Regions from separate parts of the Stenotrophomonas sp. YJH_SMC_33 genome, predicted to be linked through region 3. Evidence: predicted binding sites of a transcription regulator. Region 3 holds the regulator's gene; each other region holds the start of a gene.
What was found. The regulator HrcA, encoded in region 3, represses chaperone genes, less so after heat shock. The targets are predictions, from matches to a motif close to TTNGCACTCNNNNNNNNNGAGTGCNAA.
Positions count from the first base shown of each region.

Region 1: the regulator HrcA is predicted to act here: its motif matches at 2,798-2,824, upstream of rpoH (RNA polymerase sigma factor RpoH).
Region 2: the regulator HrcA is predicted to act here: its motif matches at 2,883-2,909, upstream of AC5P9W_RS01990 (co-chaperone GroES).

Region 1 is NZ_JCAFVJ010000001.1:449,859-456,182, reverse strand. It holds gene ftsE (cell division ATP-binding protein FtsE) at 1-47, shown strand, start outside; gene ftsX (permease-like cell division protein FtsX) at 50-997, shown strand; gene AC5P9W_RS02185 (response regulator) at 1,005-1,847, shown strand; gene ung (uracil-DNA glycosylase) at 1,844-2,557, shown strand; gene rpoH (RNA polymerase sigma factor RpoH) at 2,836-3,711, shown strand; gene AC5P9W_RS02170 (RHS repeat-associated core domain-containing protein) at 3,987-5,033, shown strand; gene AC5P9W_RS02165 (DUF2247 family protein) at 5,040-5,522, shown strand; gene purD (phosphoribosylamine--glycine ligase) at 5,672-6,324, opposite strand, start outside.
Region 2 is NZ_JCAFVJ010000001.1:412,127-418,450, forward strand. It holds gene AC5P9W_RS01975 (serine hydrolase domain-containing protein) at 1-360, shown strand, start outside; gene AC5P9W_RS01980 (hypothetical protein) at 434-700, shown strand; gene groL (chaperonin GroEL) at 815-2,464, opposite strand; gene AC5P9W_RS01990 (co-chaperone GroES) at 2,549-2,836, opposite strand; gene AC5P9W_RS01995 (endonuclease) at 3,148-4,938, shown strand; gene cutA (divalent-cation tolerance protein CutA) at 5,007-5,345, shown strand; gene AC5P9W_RS02005 (protein-disulfide reductase DsbD family protein) at 5,342-6,324, shown strand, end outside.
Region 3 is NZ_JCAFVJ010000010.1:78,004-84,327, reverse strand. It holds gene recN (DNA repair protein RecN) at 1-1,410, opposite strand, end outside; gene hrcA (heat-inducible transcriptional repressor HrcA) at 1,526-2,590, shown strand; gene grpE (nucleotide exchange factor GrpE) at 2,654-3,169, shown strand; gene dnaK (molecular chaperone DnaK) at 3,351-5,273, shown strand; gene dnaJ (molecular chaperone DnaJ) at 5,428-6,324, shown strand, end outside.

The sequences.
Region 1 (6,324 bases), on a different contig from region 3:
ACGGCCGGCTGGTGGATGACATCTCGCCGCAGGACCTGGCGGAGTAACCATGGCGAAGAACGAAAACAGCGAAGCCGCCGCCCCCTCGCGCGTGGGCGTCTGGTTCCAGCACCACGTGCACAGCGTGGTGTTCAGCCTGGGCCGTGCCTGCCGCAAGCCGTGGGCGACCCTGCTGACGGTGATGGTCATGGCGCTGGCGCTGGCGTTGCCGCTGGGGCTGTCGATCGCGCTGGACAACCTCAAGCAGTTCGCCGGCAGCGTGCAGCAGTCGCGCGACATCAACGTGTTCCTGAAGGGCAACGTCGATGGTCCCGGCGCGCTGCGCCTGGCGGGCCAGCTGCGCGACCGCGACGACGTGGCCGAAGTGAACGTGCGCACGCCGGAGCAGGGCCTGCAGGAACTGCGCGATGCCGGCCTCGGTGAGGCGATCGACGCACTCAACGACAATCCGCTGCCCTCGCTGCTGGTGATCACCCCCGGCCAGGGCAAGGATGACGCACGCCTGGCGCGCGCGCTGGAAAGCCTGCCCGAGGCCGACCTGGTGCAGCACGATGCGCTGTGGCGCCAGCGCCTGGATGCCTGGCTGGCGTTCGGCGCGCGGCTGGTGCAGGTGCTGTCGGTACTGCTCGGCGCGGGGGCCGCGCTGGTGGTCGGCAACACGGTACGCCTGGACATCCAGGCCCGCCGCGAAGAGATCGGCGTGCTGCAGCTGCTCGGCGCCAGCGATGGCTTCATCCGCCGCCCGTTCCTGTATCTGGGTGCGTGGTATGGCCTGGGCGCAGGCGCGGTTGCATTGGCCCTGATCGGCGCCGCCGGTGCCGCGCTGCGCGTGCCGCTGGCCGAACTCTCGCGCAGCTACGGCAGCCCGTTCGTGCTGCATGGCCTGGACCTGCTGCATGGTGGCCTGGTCCTGCTCGGCACGCTGCTGCTGGGCTGGCTGGGTGCCTGGCTGGTGACCGGCCACTTCCTCCGCCAGACCCGCCCGACCGATACCTGAGACCGGCATGCAACCGCAAGCGCTGAAGCACCTTGAAGGGCCCGCGACGCGGGTGATGGTGGTCGATGGCTCGAAGCTGGTCCGCAAGCTGATCGCCGACGTCCTGCAGCGCGACCTGCCGGGCGTGGAGGTGATTGGCTGCGACAGCATCGAAGACGCGCAGCAGGCGCTGGCGCAGGGCCCGGTGGACCTGGTGACGACCTCGCTGACCTTGCGTGATGGCGACGGCCTGGCGCTGGCGCGCATGGTCCGCGAAGCGGCCGGACAGGCCTATGTGCCGGTGATCGTGGTTTCCGGCGATGCCCAGCAGCACCTGGAGCAGCGCCGCTTCACCGAGTACGTCACCGACTATTTCGACAAATCCCTGGGCCATGAAGCGCTGGCGACCTTCATCCGTGGCTATGTGCAGCCGCAGACCATCCCCGGCGCCACCATCCTCTATATCGAGGACAGCCGCGTAGTGGCCGAGGCCACCAAGCGCATGCTCGAGCGGCAGCAGTTGAACGTGCTGCACGTGGTCAGCGCCGAAGAGGCCTTCACCCTGCTCACCGCCGAGTCGCTGGGCCGCAGCCGCCACCGCATCGACCTGGTGCTGACCGACGTCACCCTGAAGGGCGAGCTGAGCGGCCGCGACGTGGTGCAGCGCGTGCGCGTGGACTTCGGCTACGGCAAGCGCCGCCTGCCCGTGCTGGTGATGACCGGCGACGGCAACCCCCACAACCAGACCGGGCTGCTGCAGTCCGGTGCCAACGACCTGGTGCTCAAGCCGATCGAAGAGCGGCTGCTGGTCACCAAGGTGCTGTTCCAGCTGCGCCTGGCTCGATTGAATGATGGACCTTTGTTGCGATGATCGATGAAGTAACCGACACCCCGACGATCCAGCTGGAACCGAGCTGGAAGCAGCACGTCGGTGAGTACCTGTTGCAGCCGCAGATGCGCGAGCTGTCGGCCTTCCTGCGCCAGCGCAAGGCCAGCGGTGCGGCGGTGTTCCCGCCCGGGCCGCAGATCTTCGCAGCGTTTGACGCCACGCCGTTCGAGCAGGTGAAGGTGGTGATCCTCGGCCAGGACCCGTACCACGGGCGCGGCCAGGCCCACGGCCTGAGTTTCTCGGTACCGCCCGGCGTGCCGGTGCCGCCGTCGCTGCTGAACATCTACAAGGAGATCGAGAGCGATCTCGGTATCCCGCGCCCGGACCACGGCTGCCTGATCCCGTGGGCGCAACGGGGCGTGCTGCTGCTCAATGCCGTGCTGACGGTGGAGGAGGGCAAGGCCGGCGCGCACCAGGGCCGTGGTTGGGAAGGCTTCACCGATCATGTGGTGGACGTGCTCAACCGCGAGCGCGAAGGCCTGGTGTTCATGCTCTGGGGCGCCTACGCGCAGCAGAAGGGCAAGGTCATCGACACCCGCCGCCATCGCGTGCTGAAGGCCCCGCATCCGTCGCCGCTGTCGGCCCATCGTGGCTTCCTCGGCTGCCGCCATTTCTCCATGGCCAACGAGTACCTGCAGCGCCGCGGCCAGGCCCCGATCGACTGGTCGCTGCCGCCGCGCTCGGCGCTCTGAGCGCCGGCGAGTGGCCGGGCCTGAACGCCGGGCAACGTTCCCCGTCCTGAATGGGCCTCCGGAACGGCGCGTTCAGCTCCGCTTGACCGGAATCGGCAGGTTTTCAGTGGGTAATTGCTTGAATTCCAAGGGATTGTGAATCCCGAAAAGCGTGCTCGCCACTGTCATCAAATCGCGCTACGGTAGGGTTCTGTTTGGGACCAGTGTTGCATCAATAGGATGCTGGAACTTTTTCCTCCTTTAGCAGTCCAAATCCCGGACTGCTAAGATGGGTGCCTATGAGCCAGAACACCTCTACTGCCCTTGTGGCAAACAATCTCCCGATTCCCAGTGCGCTCGGTTCGCTGGACGCCTACATCGGTGCCGTGCACCAGATTCCGGTGCTGTCGGTCGATGACGAACAGGACCTGGCCCGTCGCTTCCGCGACGGCAACGATCTGGACGCCGCCCGCGAGCTGGTGCATTCGCACCTGCGCTTCGTGGTGCACGTGGCCCGCGGCTACAACGGCTACGGCCTCGCCCTGGGCGACCTGATCCAGGAAGGCAACATCGGCCTGATGAAGGCGGTCAAGCGCTTCGACCCGGACATGGGCGTGCGCCTGGTCTCCTTCGCCGTGCACTGGATCCGTGCCGAAATGCACGAGTTCATCCTGAAGAACTGGCGCATCGTGAAGGTCGCCACCACCAAGGCGCAGCGCAAGCTGTTCTTCAACCTGCGCAAGTCGAAGACGCGCCTGGGCTGGATGAACGCGGCGGAAGTCAGCGCGGTGGCCAAGGATCTGAACGTGTCCGAGCGCGAGGTCATGGAAATGGAGTCGCGCCTGTCCGGCCGCGATATCGGTTTCGATGCGCCGTCCGACGAGGACAACGAACACGCACCGCCGTCGCCGGCTGCGTTCCTGGTTGCCGATGATGAAGACCCGTCGATGGCCTACGAGCGCGAGGACAACGAAGACAACCAGATGCAGCTGCTGCGCGAAGGCCTGGCCGAATTGGATGCGCGTTCGCGTGACATCATCCGCCGCCGTTGGCTGGATGCCGACAGCAAGGTGACGCTGCAGGAACTGGCAGACGAGTACGGCGTGTCGGCCGAACGCATCCGCCAGGTCGAGGCGAATGCCCTGAAGAAGATGAAGGCGCTGTTCACCGCGTAAGGCATGGATCTTAGGTTCGGTTCCTATTTCCGGAACCCGTTCTGATGAAATGCCCCGGCGTTGGTCGGGGCTTTTTTTGTTCGGCCGGCATGGCAGTTGGTAATGCAGGCCGCTGATCGGCTGCTTCAGTAGTACCAGCCCATGGCTGGCAGTCATGCGCTTCCGGTGGCCGTTCAAGCCCTCGCGAGGTTCATAGCCAAGGGCCTGGTCCAATTCAGAATGGTCCCTTTGGCCTCAGTCCTGGAGTTGGACTCCGATGACTGCCTTCCTGTGCTATGAATGCCAAGCCTTGCTTCAAGGCTCTTTCATGGATTGGAATGATGCGCAGGTTCGGGAAAACTGCAGGCGGTGTGTCCACCCGCTTCGGGGCATTTGAAGGTCGAACTCGCAAGCTTGGTGTCATAGGCGCCTGGCTGTGCTGCTTGCTGCTGATGGGCCTTGGCCTGTCACCATCCGCAATCGCCCAGACAACGATCACATACATTCACACTGATGCCCTCGGCTCGGTTGTGGCCGAAAGCGATGCCAACGGCAACGTCATCAAACGATATGACTACGAGCCCTACGGGGCCGTGGTAGGCGGTCAGGTCACGGATGGACCTGGGTACGCCGGACATGTGAGTGACTCGGCCACAGGGCTGAGCTACATGCAACAGCGCTACATGGATCCACAATTGGGTGTGTTTTTGTCAGTGGACCCAGTCACCGCTCACCAAAAGCCAGTTGAGCAGTTCAATAGGTATCGGTACGCGAACGGGAATCCCTACAGGTTCGTCGATGCGGATGGAAGGCAGGCCGCAGAGCGATTCGTTGAGCAGCATCGGAGGGATATTGCTGCCGGAAATGGCGCCGTATACGAGCCGATGAGACCGGCCGCAATCGCTGTTACAGCGGCAATGGCTGCCCCAGTGCTGATCGAAGCTGGCATGGTTGCGATGGCCAATCCAAGTGTCATATCAGCAGCTACCAGTATCGCTGCTGATATCGCAGGAGTTACAGGTGCCGGTGGAGCAGGTGTGGCGGCATCCAATGCTCTGAGTGTTGAAGGTCGGGCACTTCTGAATTCCCGACCTGTGGGAAGTGCACTCAAAGCCGACGCTGGGCACAATTCGGCGACCTTTATGCGAGAGACGGCTGCAGAAGCGGGTGTTCATACTCCGTTGACAGGGGGTGACGGCGTGGTCCGCACTCTGACGCAGCTGCCAGGTGAACTCAATGGAAAGGCCGGTCGATTTGAATACATAGTCGACAAGGCTGGCGACTTGACCCATCAAAGATTTGTGGAAGGTGGCAGCATGAACGGAATACCAAACAAGAAGTGAGTGTCCATGAGAACGTATGACTCTATTCAACCCTATGGACCCTGGAATCAGACCGAGGTGGCATGGGCACTGGGGCGCCATCTGATTGACTTTGAGGTTGTGAAGCACTGCGCGTCGGAGCAGAAGGAACTGGAAGGGAAGTTCAATCTGAACGCCTTGATTGAAAGGCTTGAAGGGGTTCTTCCCGATGAGCGTAATAGCGTAGCTGCGCAGTTGGCGGCATTCGATAAGAACTCAAACGAGGATGAGATTCTCAGAAGATGGCTTGTTGCATTTCTCGCGGACGCCTACGCCAAGCGCGATGAGATTGCTGATCCGCTCGGAGAGGTTGAGAGGATCTACGCTGATTTTGATTACCCGGAGTCTCTGGAGAGCTTTGTCAGGTACATGCCAGCTTCTGATGGGTATGATCCGTCCGCTCACTCACATGAGCAGAACGTTGCGCGGCTCTTCGAGAACTGGAAACGTTATCTTGACTCGGCGAAATAGCGGATTCAATCAGCGTAATTTCCTTCGCTTGACGTGCGTCGCCTCTTCCCGAAGCGCACCGTCCCGGCTTCCATGCCGAGGACGGTGAAGACTCCCAGAATCCGTGATCTGGTTCCATGCAGGAGGCTGCGTGGTGGATCTATCAGGCCTTACCCCTCACGCGCGATCGCGCGCCAGCCGATGTCGTTGCGGTGGAACTCGTTGGCCCAGCTCACCTTGGCCACGCCGGCATAGGCCTTCGTCTGCGCATCACGCACGCTGTCGCCCAGTGCGGCCACGCACAGCACGCGGCCGCCGGCACTGACCACCTGGCCCTGCGCATCCAATGCCGTACCGGCATGGAACACCTTGGCGCTGGCCGGCACGTCGCCGAGGCCGGAAATCACATCACCGGTGATCGGCGATTCCGGGTAGGGCTTCGCGGCCAGCACCACGCCCAGTGACGGGCGCGCATCCCACTGCGCTTCTACCTGGTCCAGGCGGCCATCAATCGCCGCTTCCACCAGCTCGACCAGGTCCGACTGCAGGCGCAGCATCACCGGCTGGGTTTCCGGATCGCCGAAGCGCACGTTGAATTCAATTACCTTCGGCGCGCCGCTGGCATCGATCATCAGGCCGGCGTAGAGGAAACCGGTGAACGGGATGCCGTCGGCGATCATGCCCTGCACGGTCGGGTTCACCACTTCGCGCATCACGCGTGCATGCACCTCCGGCGTCACTACAGGCGCCGGCGAGTACGCGCCCATGCCACCCGTGTTGGGGCCGGTGTCGCCGTCGCCGACGCGCTTGTGGTCCTGCGAGG
Region 2 (6,324 bases), on a different contig from region 3:
GGATTGTCAGCGGCGATGCGCAGGGAGCTGGTGCGGCCGCAGCTGCAGATCACCACCGCCAGCCAGTTCCCCACCCTGCAGCCGGAGCTGCCGAAGGCGCAGCAGCGCAAGGACCTGGCGGCTGGCCTGGGCGTGGTGACGTTTCTCGGCCCGCAGGGCGCAGGCTTCTACAAGGGCGGCCACGACGATGCGGTGGGCAATACGCTGGTATGCATGGAGCAGCACCAGCGCTGCGTGGTGATCCTGGGCAACGATGTGCGGGCAGAGGCGGCCTTCCCGGCCTTGGTGGCGTTCGTGCTGGGCGACACCGGCGTGCCGTGGCAGTGGGAGTACGGCGCGGCGAAGGCGTTTGTCAGATGATCGAAGCGTTACCGTTGCACACAGGTCCCGCAGTCGTGCAGCATGCAGACACGGATGCAATGCAGGAGACAGGATGAATCGCCCAGAGATCGATGCCATTGCCGAAGCGGTGTTGAAGCCGGGTGCACGACGTCTGTGCATCGCTGCACGCCATCGCCAGGCGGCACATCGGCAGCGACGTCAGCGGGTGGGAGCCGGCGCCAGTCTGATCGGCATGGCGGCGGGCCTGCTGCTTGCGTCGATCACGGAGCTGCCGTGGGTACAGGGCATGATCGCGGGAGGCGCGCTGGCCCTGCTGGTGGCCCACCTGTGGCTGCAGCGGCGCGAGGGCCGCGCGTAGATCCCCGCCTGGGAGCGGCATCCACGCATGGCGTGGATCTACTTTGATTCCGACCGGCCACAAAAAAACCCCGCCTTCCGGCGGGGTTTTTCATTGCAGGGTGACAGCGGGGACTTAGAAGTCCATGCCGCCCATGCCACCCATGCCGCCCATGCCACCGGCGCCGCCCATGGCCGGCTCGTCCTTCTTCGGAGCTTCGGCCACCATGGCTTCGGTGGTGATCATCAGGCCAGCGATCGAGGCGGCGTTCTGCAGCGCCGAACGGGTCACCTTGGTCGGGTCCAGGATGCCGAACTGCAGCATGTCGCCGAACTCGCCGGTGGCCGCGTTGTAGCCGAAGCTGCCGGTGCCTTCCTTGACCTTGTTGATGATGACCGACGGCTCGTCACCGGCGTTGGCAACGATCTCGCGCAGCGGGGCTTCCATCGCACGCAGGGCAATCTGGATGCCGTGGTTCTGGTCTTCGTTGGCGCCCTTCAGACCGGCCAGCGCGGTGATCGCGCGGACCAGGGCAACACCGCCGCCCGGGACCACGCCTTCTTCAACGGCTGCACGGGTGGCGTGCAGGGCGTCGTCGACGCGGTCCTTCTTTTCCTTCATCTCGATTTCGGTCGAGGCGCCGACCTTGATCACGGCAACACCGCCGGCCAGCTTGGCCACGCGTTCCTGCAGCTTCTCGCGGTCGTAATCGGAGGAGGTGTCCTGGATCTGGGTCTTGATCTGCGCCACACGGGCATCAACGTTGGCCTTGTCGCCGACGCCGTCGATGATGGTGGTGTTCTCCTTGGAGACCTGCACCTTCTTGGCGCGGCCCAGGTCCTTGATGGTGGCCTTTTCCAGCGACAGGCCGACTTCTTCGGAGATCACGGTGCCGCCGGTCAGCACGGCCATGTCTTCCAGCATCGCCTTGCGACGGTCGCCGAAGCCCGGGGCCTTGACGGCCACGACCTTGACGATGCCACGGATGGTGTTGACCACCAGGGTCGCCAGCGCTTCGCCTTCGACTTCCTCGGCCACGATCAGCAGCGGCTTGCCGGCCTTGGCGACGCCTTCCAGCACCGGCAGCAGGTCGCGGACGTTGGAGATCTTCTTGTCGTGCAGCAGGATGAACGGGTCATCCAGGTCAGCGGTCTGCGACTGCTGGTTGTTGATGAAGTACGGGGACAGGTAGCCGCGGTCGAACTGCATGCCCTTGACCACGTCCAGCTCGTTGTCCAGGCCCGAGCCTTCTTCAACGGTGATGACGCCTTCCTTGCCGACTTCCTTCATCGCGTCAGCGATGATCTGGCCGATCGACTCGTCCGAGTTGGCCGAGATGGTACCGACCTGGGCAATCGCCTTGTCGTCGGCGGTCGGCTTGGAGATGTTCTTCAGCTCGGCGACGGCGGCCGACACGGCCTTGTCGATACCGCGCTTGAGGTCCATCGGGTTCATGCCGGCGGCCACGGCCTTGGCGCCTTCGCGGATCAGGGCCTGGGCCAGCACGGTGGCGGTGGTGGTGCCGTCGCCGGCGTCGTCGTTGGTGCGCGAAGCAACTTCCTTCACCATCTGCGCGCCCATGTTCTCGAACTTGTCAGCCAGTTCGATTTCCTTGGCGACGGAGACGCCGTCCTTGGTGATGGTCGGGGCGCCGAAGCTCTTTTCCAGCACGACGTTGCGGCCCTTCGGGCCCAGGGTGGCCTTGACGGCATTGGCGAGAACGTTGACGCCGCGCACCATGCGCGAACGGGCATCTTCACCGAAACGGATATCCTTGGCAGCCATGTGCAGTTACCTCATCTGGTAGCGCCGGGCCATGCCCGGCGGCTGGGTGTTGGAATCAGGGGATGGAACAGGTCGCGCCGGGGCTCAGCCGATGACGGCGAGCACGTCGTCCTCGCGCAGGACCTTGTATTCGACGCCTTCGCTCTTGTACGAGCTGCCGGCGTACTGGCCGTAGATGACCTTGTCGCCGACCTTCAGCGACGGCGCGCGCACGTTGCCGTTGTCCAGCGGCTTGCCCGGGCCGACGGCCACGACCTCACCCTTGGTGGACTTTTCCTTGGCCGAGTCGGGGATGACGATGCCACCGGCGGAGATTTCGTCGGCTTCGATCGGCTTGACCACAACGCGGTCGTGCAGCGGCTTGATGCTCATAGGAGACCTCTTAAGTGATTGATTGGTCTAAAAAAGTCCGGCGATGTTAGCACTCGCCCCAGGCGAGTGCCAGAACCGCACGTGAAGAAACCCGACAACGTCGGGAGCAGGGCAGAGATGGAGCCCCGCCGCCCCCTTTCAAGGGCGGAATGAAAAAATTTTTCCACCCGCGCGCCTCGGCCAGGGCGTCGGTCCAGATCAATTTCGGTGACAAGCGTCGCACTGTCAGACATCTGAGGTTCATTTACGACAAAGTGTCACTGGATCGGCCTTAGGCTCGGTCCGGCATTCCCAATCACAAGGAGGAGTCGATGCGATTGCTGTCCCCGCTTGCCGCAGCCTGCCTGCTGGCGCTGGCCGCTGCGCCGGCCCAGGCCGAGGTCTTCATCAACGAACTGCACTACGACGACAGCACCGCCGCCGGTGACGTCGGCGAAGCGATCGAGGTCGTAGCCACTGCCGGTGAGGACCTGTCCGGCTACCGCCTGTACCTCTACAACGGCAGCAATCCGTCCGCCGCCACCGTCTATGCCAACAACCCGGTCCCGGCCGGCACCGCCGCCGGCTGCGGCAGCGCCACCATCGCCGTGGTCAGTTACCCGACCAACGGGATCCAGAACGGCCCGACCGACGGCATCGCCCTGGTCGATGCCAGTGGCAAAGTGGTCCAGTTCCTCAGCTATGAGGGCGCCATCACCGCCTCCGGTGGCCCCGCCGCCGGCATGACCAGCCAGAACATCCCGGTAGCCGAGACCAACAGCACCGCGCCGGGCACCTCGTTGCAGCTGACCGGCAGCGGCAGCCAGTACACCCACTTCACCTGGGCCGAATCGGCCGGCCAGACCTTCGGCAGCTGCAACAACGGCCAGACTTTCAGCGGCGGTGGCACGCCAGGCCCGAACACGCCGCCGTCGGTGTCCACCACCACCCCGGCGCAGGGCAGCAGCACCTTCCCGGCTGCGGCCGATCTGGAAGTGGTGTTCAGCGAAACCGTGAACCTGGCCAGCGGCGCGTTCGCGCTGAGCTGCGGCACCTCCGGCAGCGTGCCGCTGACCTTCCCGGCCAGCGGCCGCAGCGTGAAGCTGTCCACCAACACCGCGCTGGTGGCCGGTGAAGCCTGCCGCTTCGACATCCGCGCCGCGCGCATCACCGACCTGCAGGGCGCACACCCGGCCGCCGACAGCCGCATCGCCTTCACCGTGGCCAGCACCGGCGGCAATCCGGACCCGGGCAACCCGGGCGTGCCGGCCGGCTACTACTCCAGGGTCAACACCAGCAGCCCCAGCCAGCTGCGCTGCTCGCTGCACGCCACCATCAAGGGCCATACCGCCTACCCGTACAGCGGCTCGGGCACCAATACCTGGACCATCCTGGAAATCGCCGACGAGGATCCGAACAACCCGAACCGCATCCTCGATGCCTACCGCAACCGCAGCTACGCCAAGGTCAGTGATCGTGCGGGCACCGGCAGCGGCCTGACCTACAACCGCGAGCACACCTGGCCGAACTCGCTGGGCTTTGCCACCACCACCGGCGACAAGGGCCTGCCGTACGCCCCGTATACCGACACCCACATGCTGTACCTGACCGACGCGCAGTGGAACGCCGATCGTGGCAACAAGCCGTTCGGCAAGTGCGACGCCAGCTGCGGCGAGCGCGCCACCGAGGCCAACAACGGCCAGGGTGGCGGCAGCGGTGGCTATCCGGGCAACTCCAACTGGGTGCGCACGCCGGACGGCAACACCGGCACCTTCGAGGTGTGGGGCAAGCGCAAGGGCGACATGGCGCGTGCGGTGATGTACATGGCGATCCGCTACGAGGGCGGCAAGGATGCGGCGACCGGCCAGTCCGAGCCGGACCTGGAGCTGACCGACGACCGCAGCAAGATCGTCAAGACCAGCAGCTCACCGGCCTACATGGGCCTGCTGTCGACCCTGATCGACTGGCACCTGTCCGACCCGCCGGATGATGCCGAGCGTGCGCGCAATGACGTGGTCTACAGCTTCCAGGGCAACCGCAACCCGTTCATCGACCACCCCGAGTGGGCCACCCCGGCCCTGTTCACCTCGGCCAAGCCGGCCACCTGCCAGCTGGCCAACTGACCGCGCAACGCAGCGGTCCACGGCCGCCGCCGGGCCCTGGCCCGGTGGCGGCCCTATACTCGATGGTCATGTCGACCGTCGATCCCGTCCTGCTGCTGTTGACCACCTGCCCGGACCGGGCCAGTGCCGAGCGCATCGCGCACGCGCTGGTCGGCGAGCGCCTGGCCGCGTGCGTGACCCGCCTCGATGGCGCGCAGTCGACCTACCGCTGGCAGGGCGAGGTGACCACCGACGCCGAGCTGCAGCTGCTGGTGAAAACCACCGCGAGCCGCGTCGATGACGCAATCGCCCGGATCGTCGAACTGCATCCGTATGAACTCCCGGAGTGCATCGCGGTCGAAACCCGGGCCGGCCTGCCGGCGTATCTGGATTGGATCCGGGCACAGACCCGGGAGGACACTGATTGAAGACTCTGTTTGCGCGTGGCGCTGCCTTGTGCGCCCTGTTGTGCCTTTCGCTGCCCGCCTTCGCCCTGGATGAGAAAGACCTGCTGCCGGTGGACCAGGCGTTCGCATTGACCGCCACTGCCCCCGAACGTGGCCAGGTGCAGCTGCAGTTCAAGATCGCGCCAGGCTATTACCTGTATCGCCACCGCACCAGCGTCAAAGCCGACCCGGCCTTCAATGCCGGCGCGCTGCAGATGCCCAAGGGCGACAAGCACCACGACGATTTCTTCGGCGAGGTCGAGACCTATCGCGAGCGCCTGCTGGCCACCCTGCCCGGCACGCCGACCGACGCTGCCGGCACCATCAGCCTGGAAGTGCGTTATCAGGGCTGCGCCGATGCCGGTGTCTGCTACCCGCCGCAGAAGCGCGTGGTGCAGGTCACCCTGCCGGGCGCCGGTGCGGCGGCGGCGGTGCCTGCCGCGCGTGCCGGTGCGGCCAGCCCGTTCAATAACCCGCTGGCCGGTGCCGGCAACAGCGGTGGCCTGCGCCTGCCGGGCGCGGCCAACAACAGCCAGGCCCTGCCGCTGCCGTCGGAACAGGCGTTCGGCTTCGATGCCATCGCCAGCGACGGCAACACGCTGCTGCTGCGCTTCAGCCCAGCGCCCGGCTATTACCTGTATCGCGACCGCACCTCGCTGAAGCTGGAAGGCAGCGCCGGCGTGCTGGCCGGCAAGCCGCGCTGGCCAGCCGCGCAATCGCATCGCGACGAGCACTTCGGCGATGTCTCGGTCTACTTCAACCAGGTGGAAGTACCGCTGCCGCTGCGCCGCGCTGTCACTGATGCCGTCGACAGCACCCTGGTGGTGACCTTCCAGGGCTGCCAGACCGATGGCATCTGCTACCCGCCGATGACCCGCCGGGTGAAGCTGTCGATTCCGGCCGGCAAGGTCAGCGCCAGCGCCGACCAGGCGCCAGCGCGCAATGACGTGATCAACCCGCT
Region 3 (6,324 bases):
GGCCACCGCGCCGCCGATGCCTGAATCCACTTCGTCGAACACCATCGTCGGCACCGCGTCCAGATCCAGCGCGGCCACTTCAATGGCCAGCGAGATGCGTGACAGTTCACCGCCCGAGGCCACCTTGCGCAGGGCGCGCGGCGGCTGGCCGGCGTTGGCGGCGACCAGGAACTCCACGCGTTCGGCGCCCTGTGGGTCGGGCTTGCCGGCGTCCTGGGGTTCCAGCTCGATCAGGAACTGGCCGCCGCCCATGCCCAGCTCGGCGATGATGCTGGTGGTGGTGGCCGACAGTTCGGCGGCGGCGCTGCGGCGGCTGGCGGTCAGCACTTCAGCCTGCACGCGCCAGGCGGCGGCGGCCTTGTCGATCTCGCCGGCCAGGCGCTGCAGGCGCTCGTCGGCGCCGCGCAGTTGCTCCACTTCGGCATGCATGCGCTCGCGTTGCGCGCCCAGCTCGTCCATCGGCACGCGGTGCTTGCGGGCCAGGTCGTGCAGGCGGCCGAGGCGGCGCTCGTTCTCCTCGAACTGTTCCGGGTCGGCATCCAGATCGTCGTGCACGCGGTCAAGCAGCGACAGGGCTTCGTGCAGCTGGATCGAGGCATTCTCGATCAGGCCGTCCACCTCGCCCAGCCGTGGGTCGTGTTCGATCAGGCGCGACAGCTCGTGGCGCACCTGCTGCAACAGGTCCAGCGCGGAGCTGCCGTCGTCACCGTTGAGCTGGTTGCTGGCCGCCTGGCAGGCACTCAGCAGGGCGCTGGCGTGGGCCTGGCGACGGTGGCTGGCGCCGAGTGCCGCGATCGATTCCGGCTCAAGGTCTTCCCGGTCCAGTTCGCGCAGCTGGTGCTCGAGGAAGCCGATCCGGTCACTGACGTCGCCCTGTTGCGACAGCGCCAGCGATTCATCGACCAGTGCCTGCCAGGCCGCGGCGGCGCGCCGTACCTGGCGGCGTTCGTTCTCGTTGCCGGCATAGGCATCCAGCAGCGCCAGCTGCGACGGGCGCGTCAGCAGGGCCTGCTGTTCGTGCTGGCCGTGGATCTCCACCAGCAACGAGGCCAGGTCGCCCAGCTGGGCCAGGGTCACCGGGCGGCCGTTGATCCAGGCCCGGGAACCGCCGTCGGCGCGGATCACGCGGCGCAGCTGGCATTGGTCCTCGTCGTTCAGCTCGTTGTCGGCCAGCCACTGGCGCGCAGCCTGAAGCTGGTCCAGCACGAACTCTGCGGAAAGCTCGGCGCGGGCGGCGCCATGGCGGACCACGCCGCTGTCGGCGCGCAGGCCGGACAGGAAGCCCAGCGCGTCGACCATCAGCGACTTGCCGGCGCCGGTCTCGCCTGAAACCACGGTCATGCCTGGCCCGAACTCCAGTTCGGTAGCGCGGACGACGGCGAAATCCTTGATCGAAAGATGTCTGAGCATGGGTAAGGGGGTATCAGCAGCCGCGCAACGCTAGCACGCGGGCGCGGGAGGTCCAATGACTTGCCAAGGTGATGCGCCGCCATTATCTAGTGTCCGTGTCTCACAGGTTGATTCCATGCACGGTTCTCCCGACCAGCTTGCCCCGCGTGCGCGCCATCTGCTGCGCACGCTGATCGCGCGTTATATCCAGGACGGTGAGCCGGTGGGCTCGCAGACGCTGGCACGCGTGGCCGGGCTGGAGGTCAGCCCGGCCACCATCCGCAACATCCTCGGCGACCTGGAGGACCTGGGCCTGCTGGCCTCGCCGCATACCTCGGCCGGGCGGGTACCGACCGCGCACGGCTACCGGGTATTCGTCGACAGCCTGCTGCAGATGCAGCCGCCGGGCGAGGGCGAGCTGGCCCGGCTGCGCCAGGAGCTGGCCGGCGGTGGCAGCACCCAGGCCCTGCTCGGCAGCGCTTCGGAACTGTTGTCGGCGATGAGCCACTTCGTCGGCGTGGTCAGCGCCCCGCGGCGGGAGCAGTTCGCCTTCCGCCAGATCGATTTCGTGGCGCTGGACGGACGGCGGGTGCTGGCGATCCTGGTGTTCGCCGACAACGAGGTACAGAACCGGGTCATCGAGACCCGCCAGGAGTTTGCGCCGGGGCAGCTGGAGCAGGTCGCCAACTACCTCAATGCGCATTTCGCCGGCCTGCCGCTGGCCGAGATCCGCACCCGCCTGCTGCTGGAACTGCGCGATGCCCGGTCCGAACTGGAACAGCTGCTGGCGCACAGCATCGAACTGGCCGAACAGGCCCTGCAGCCGCCGGCCGACGACATGCTGGTGGCCGGCCAGACCCGGCTGATGGGGGTGCAGGACCTGTCTGACCTGGAGCGCCTGCGCGAACTGTTCGAGCTGTTCTCCAGCAAGCGCGAGATCCTGCAGCTGCTGGAGCGGACCATCCAGGCGCCGGGCGTGCGCATCTTCATCGGCGAGGAGACCGGGATGATGCCGCTGCAGGGCGTCTCGCTGGTCACCGCCCCGTACACCGCCAACGGCCAGGTGCTGGGCGTGCTGGGCGTGATCGGTCCCAAGCGGATGGCCTACGACCGCGTGATCCCGCTGGTCCAGGCCACGGCCGATGTGCTCGGCGCGGCCTTTTCACCGGCCTCGCGCACGCCGGGAACATCCGACGCTTGAAACGCAGCATCCCGCCCACACTAGGGTGGTTGGAGGCGGAGTTTGACCGCCAGGGACCCAGACATGAACCACGAACAGCCAGATACCGAATCCCAGCAGAGTGCCGCCGATGCGGCCGCCACCGCCGGCGTCAACGACGAAGTCGAGCGCCTGCGCGCCGAAATCGAACAGGTCAAGGCCGATGCCCTGCGTGAGCGCGCCGACCTGGAGAACCAGCGCAAGCGCGTTGCCCGTGACATCGAGCAGGCCCGCAAGTTCGCCAACGAGAAGCTGCTGGGCGATCTGCTCCCCGTGTTCGACAGCCTGGACGCCGGCCTGAAGGCCGCCGGCGACGACCCGCACCCGCTGCGCGAAGGCCTGGAGCTGACCTACAAGCAGCTGCTCAAGGTCGCTGCCGACAACGGCCTGGTCCTGCTGGACCCGATCGGCCAGCCGTTCAACCCGGAGCACCACCAGGCGATCAGCCAGGCGCCGACCCCGGGCGCCGCCCCGGGCAGCGTGGTGACCGTGTTCCAGAAGGGCTACCTGCTCAACGAGCGCCTGCTGCGGCCGGCGCTGGTGGTAGTGGCCGCCGAGTGATCCCGCAGGGCCGGGGCGGCGGACAGACCCGCCACCCGACCCGACGCTGAACGCGCCGGATGACCGGAAACACAGCGTTCGGAGGATGGCTTGAATGTTCCACGAGCCTCCCCCACATCGTATTCATCCACCGGCCGAACGGCCGGACTGACCCCAACAAGCATCCTCAGGAGTCTCCCCCATGGGCAAGATCATTGGTATCGACCTCGGCACCACCAACTCGTGCGTGGCGATCATGGACGGCGGCAAGGCCCGCGTCATCGAGAATTCGGAAGGCGATCGCACCACCCCGTCGATCGTCGCCTACACCAAGGACGGCGAAGTCCTGGTCGGTGCCTCGGCCAAGCGCCAGGCCGTGACCAACCCGAAGAACACCTTCTACGCGGTGAAGCGCCTGATCGGCCGCAAGTTCACCGACGGCGAGGTGCAGAAGGACATCGCCCACGTCCCGTACAGCATCCTGGCCCATGACAATGGCGACGCCTGGGTCGCCACCAGCGACGGCAAGAAGATGGCCCCGCAGGAAATCTCGGCCAAGGTGCTGGAGAAGATGAAGAAGACCGCCGAGGACTTCCTCGGTGAGAAGGTCACCGAAGCGGTCATCACCGTGCCGGCCTACTTCAACGACAGCCAGCGCCAGGCGACCAAGGACGCCGGTCGCATCGCCGGCCTGGACGTCAAGCGCATCATCAACGAGCCGACCGCGGCCGCGCTGGCCTATGGCCTGGACAAGGGCGACAACAAGGATCGCAAGATCGTGGTGTACGACCTGGGCGGCGGCACCTTCGACGTCTCGGTGATCGAGATCGCCAACGTCGACGGTGAAAAGCAGTTCGAAGTGCTGGCCACCAACGGCGACACCTTCCTGGGCGGCGAAGACTTCGACAACCGCGTCATCGAGTACCTGGTTGAAGAGTTCAACAAGGACCAGGGCATCGACCTGCGCAAGGATCCGCTGGCCCTGCAGCGCCTGAAGGACGCTGCCGAGCGCGCCAAGATCGAGCTGTCCAGCGCCCAGCAGACCGAAGTGAACCTGCCGTACGTCACTGCCGACGCGTCGGGTCCGAAGCACCTGAACATCAAGCTGACCCGCGCCAAGCTGGAAGCGCTGGTGGATGACCTGATCAGGAAGTCGATCGAGCCGTGCCGCGTCGCCCTGAACGATGCCGGCCTGCGTTCGAGCGACATCAGCGAAGTGATCCTGGTCGGCGGCCAGACCCGCATGCCGAAGGTGCAGCAGGCCGTGACCGAGTTCTTCGGCAAGGAACCGCGCAAGGACGTCAACCCGGACGAAGCCGTGGCACTGGGTGCGGCGATCCAGGGCGGCGTGCTGGGCGGCGACGTCAAGGACGTGCTGCTGCTGGACGTGACCCCGCTGTCGCTGGGCATCGAGACCATGGGTGGCGTGTTCACCAAGATCATCGAGAAGAACACCACCATCCCGACCAAGGCCTCGCAGGTGTTCTCCACCGCCGAGGACAACCAGTCGGCCGTGACCGTGCACGTGCTGCAGGGTGAGCGCGAACAGGCCCGCTTCAACAAGTCGCTGGCCAAGTTCGACCTGTCCGGCATCGAGCCGGCCCCGCGCGGTCTGCCGCAGGTGGAAGTGTCCTTCGACATCGACGCCAACGGCATCCTGCATGTGTCGGCCAAGGACAAGAAGACCAACAAGGAACAGAAGGTCGAGATCAAGGCCGGTTCGGGCCTGTCCGAGGAGGAGATCGCGCGCATGGTCGCCGACGCGGAAGCCAACCGCGAAGAAGACAAGAAGTTCCAGGAACTGGTGCAGGCCCGCAACCAGGCCGACGCCCTGATCCACGGCACCCGCAGCGCGATCACCGAGCACGGCAGCAAGGTCGGCGGCGATGTCATCGGCAAGGTCGAGGCAGCGCTGGCTGACCTGGAAACCGCGATGAAGGGCGACGACAAGGCACAGATCGAAGCCAAGTCGAAGGCACTGGAAGAAGCTGGCCAGTCGCTGTTCGCTGCTGCTTCGGCCGACCAGGGCGGTGCCCCGGGTGCCGACGCCGGCAATGCCGGCAAGGCGCAGGACGACGTGGTCGACGCTGAGTTCACCGAAGTCAAGGACGACAAGAAGTCCTGATCCGGACCGACGCGGGACGCTGGCCACCAGCGTCCCGTTGTCGCATCAGGGTCCTGACCGCCCACCGGCGTGTCGGGGCGCCCGACGCAAGAGCGGACCTGGTTCCGCTCTTCCGCTTTGACGAATCCCGACGTTCCGGAACCCGATTCACGATATGAGCAAGCGCGATTACTACGAAGTGCTGGGCGTTGCCCGCACCGCCACCGACGAAGAGCTGAAGAAGGCCTACCGTCGCTGCGCGATGAAGTTCCACCCGGACCGCAACCCGGGCGATACGGCGGCCGAAGCCTCCTTCAAGGAGTGCAAGGAAGCCTACGAAGTACTGTCCGACGGCAACAAGCGCCGCATGTACGACAGCCACGGCCACGCCGCGTTCGAGCACGGCATGGGCGGCGGTGGTCCGGGCGGCCCGGACATGAACGATATCTTCGGCGATATCTTCGGCAACATCTTTGGTGGCGGCGGTGGTCCGCGCCAGGCCCGTCGCGGCGCCGACATCGGCTACGTGATGGAGCTGGACCTGGAAGAAGCCGTGCGCGGCGTCGAGCGCCGCATCGAGATTCCGACCCTGGCCGAGTGCAGCGACTGCGATGGCAGTGGCTCCGAGGACGGCAAGGTCGAGACCTGCAACGTCTGCCATGGCCGTGGCCAAGTGCGCATCCAGCGCGGCATCTTCGCCATGCAGCAGGCCTGCCACAACTGCGGCGGCCGTGGCCAGATCATCGCCAAGCCCTGCAAGACCTGCCATGGCAACGGCCGTGTCGAGGAAGACAAGGTGCTGTCAGTGAAGGTGCCGGCCGGCGTCGATACCGGTGACCGCATCCGCCTGCAGGGCGAGGGTGAAGCCGGGCCGGCCGGTACGCCGCCGGGCGACCTGTACGTGGAAGTGCGCGTGCGCGAGCATGCGATCTTCCAGCGCGATGGCGACGACCTGCACTGCGAAGTGCCGATCCGCATCTCGCAGGCGGCACTGGGTGACACCGTGCGCGTGGCCACGCTCGGCGGCGAGGCGGAGATCCGCATCCCGGCCGAGACCCAGACCGGCAAGCTG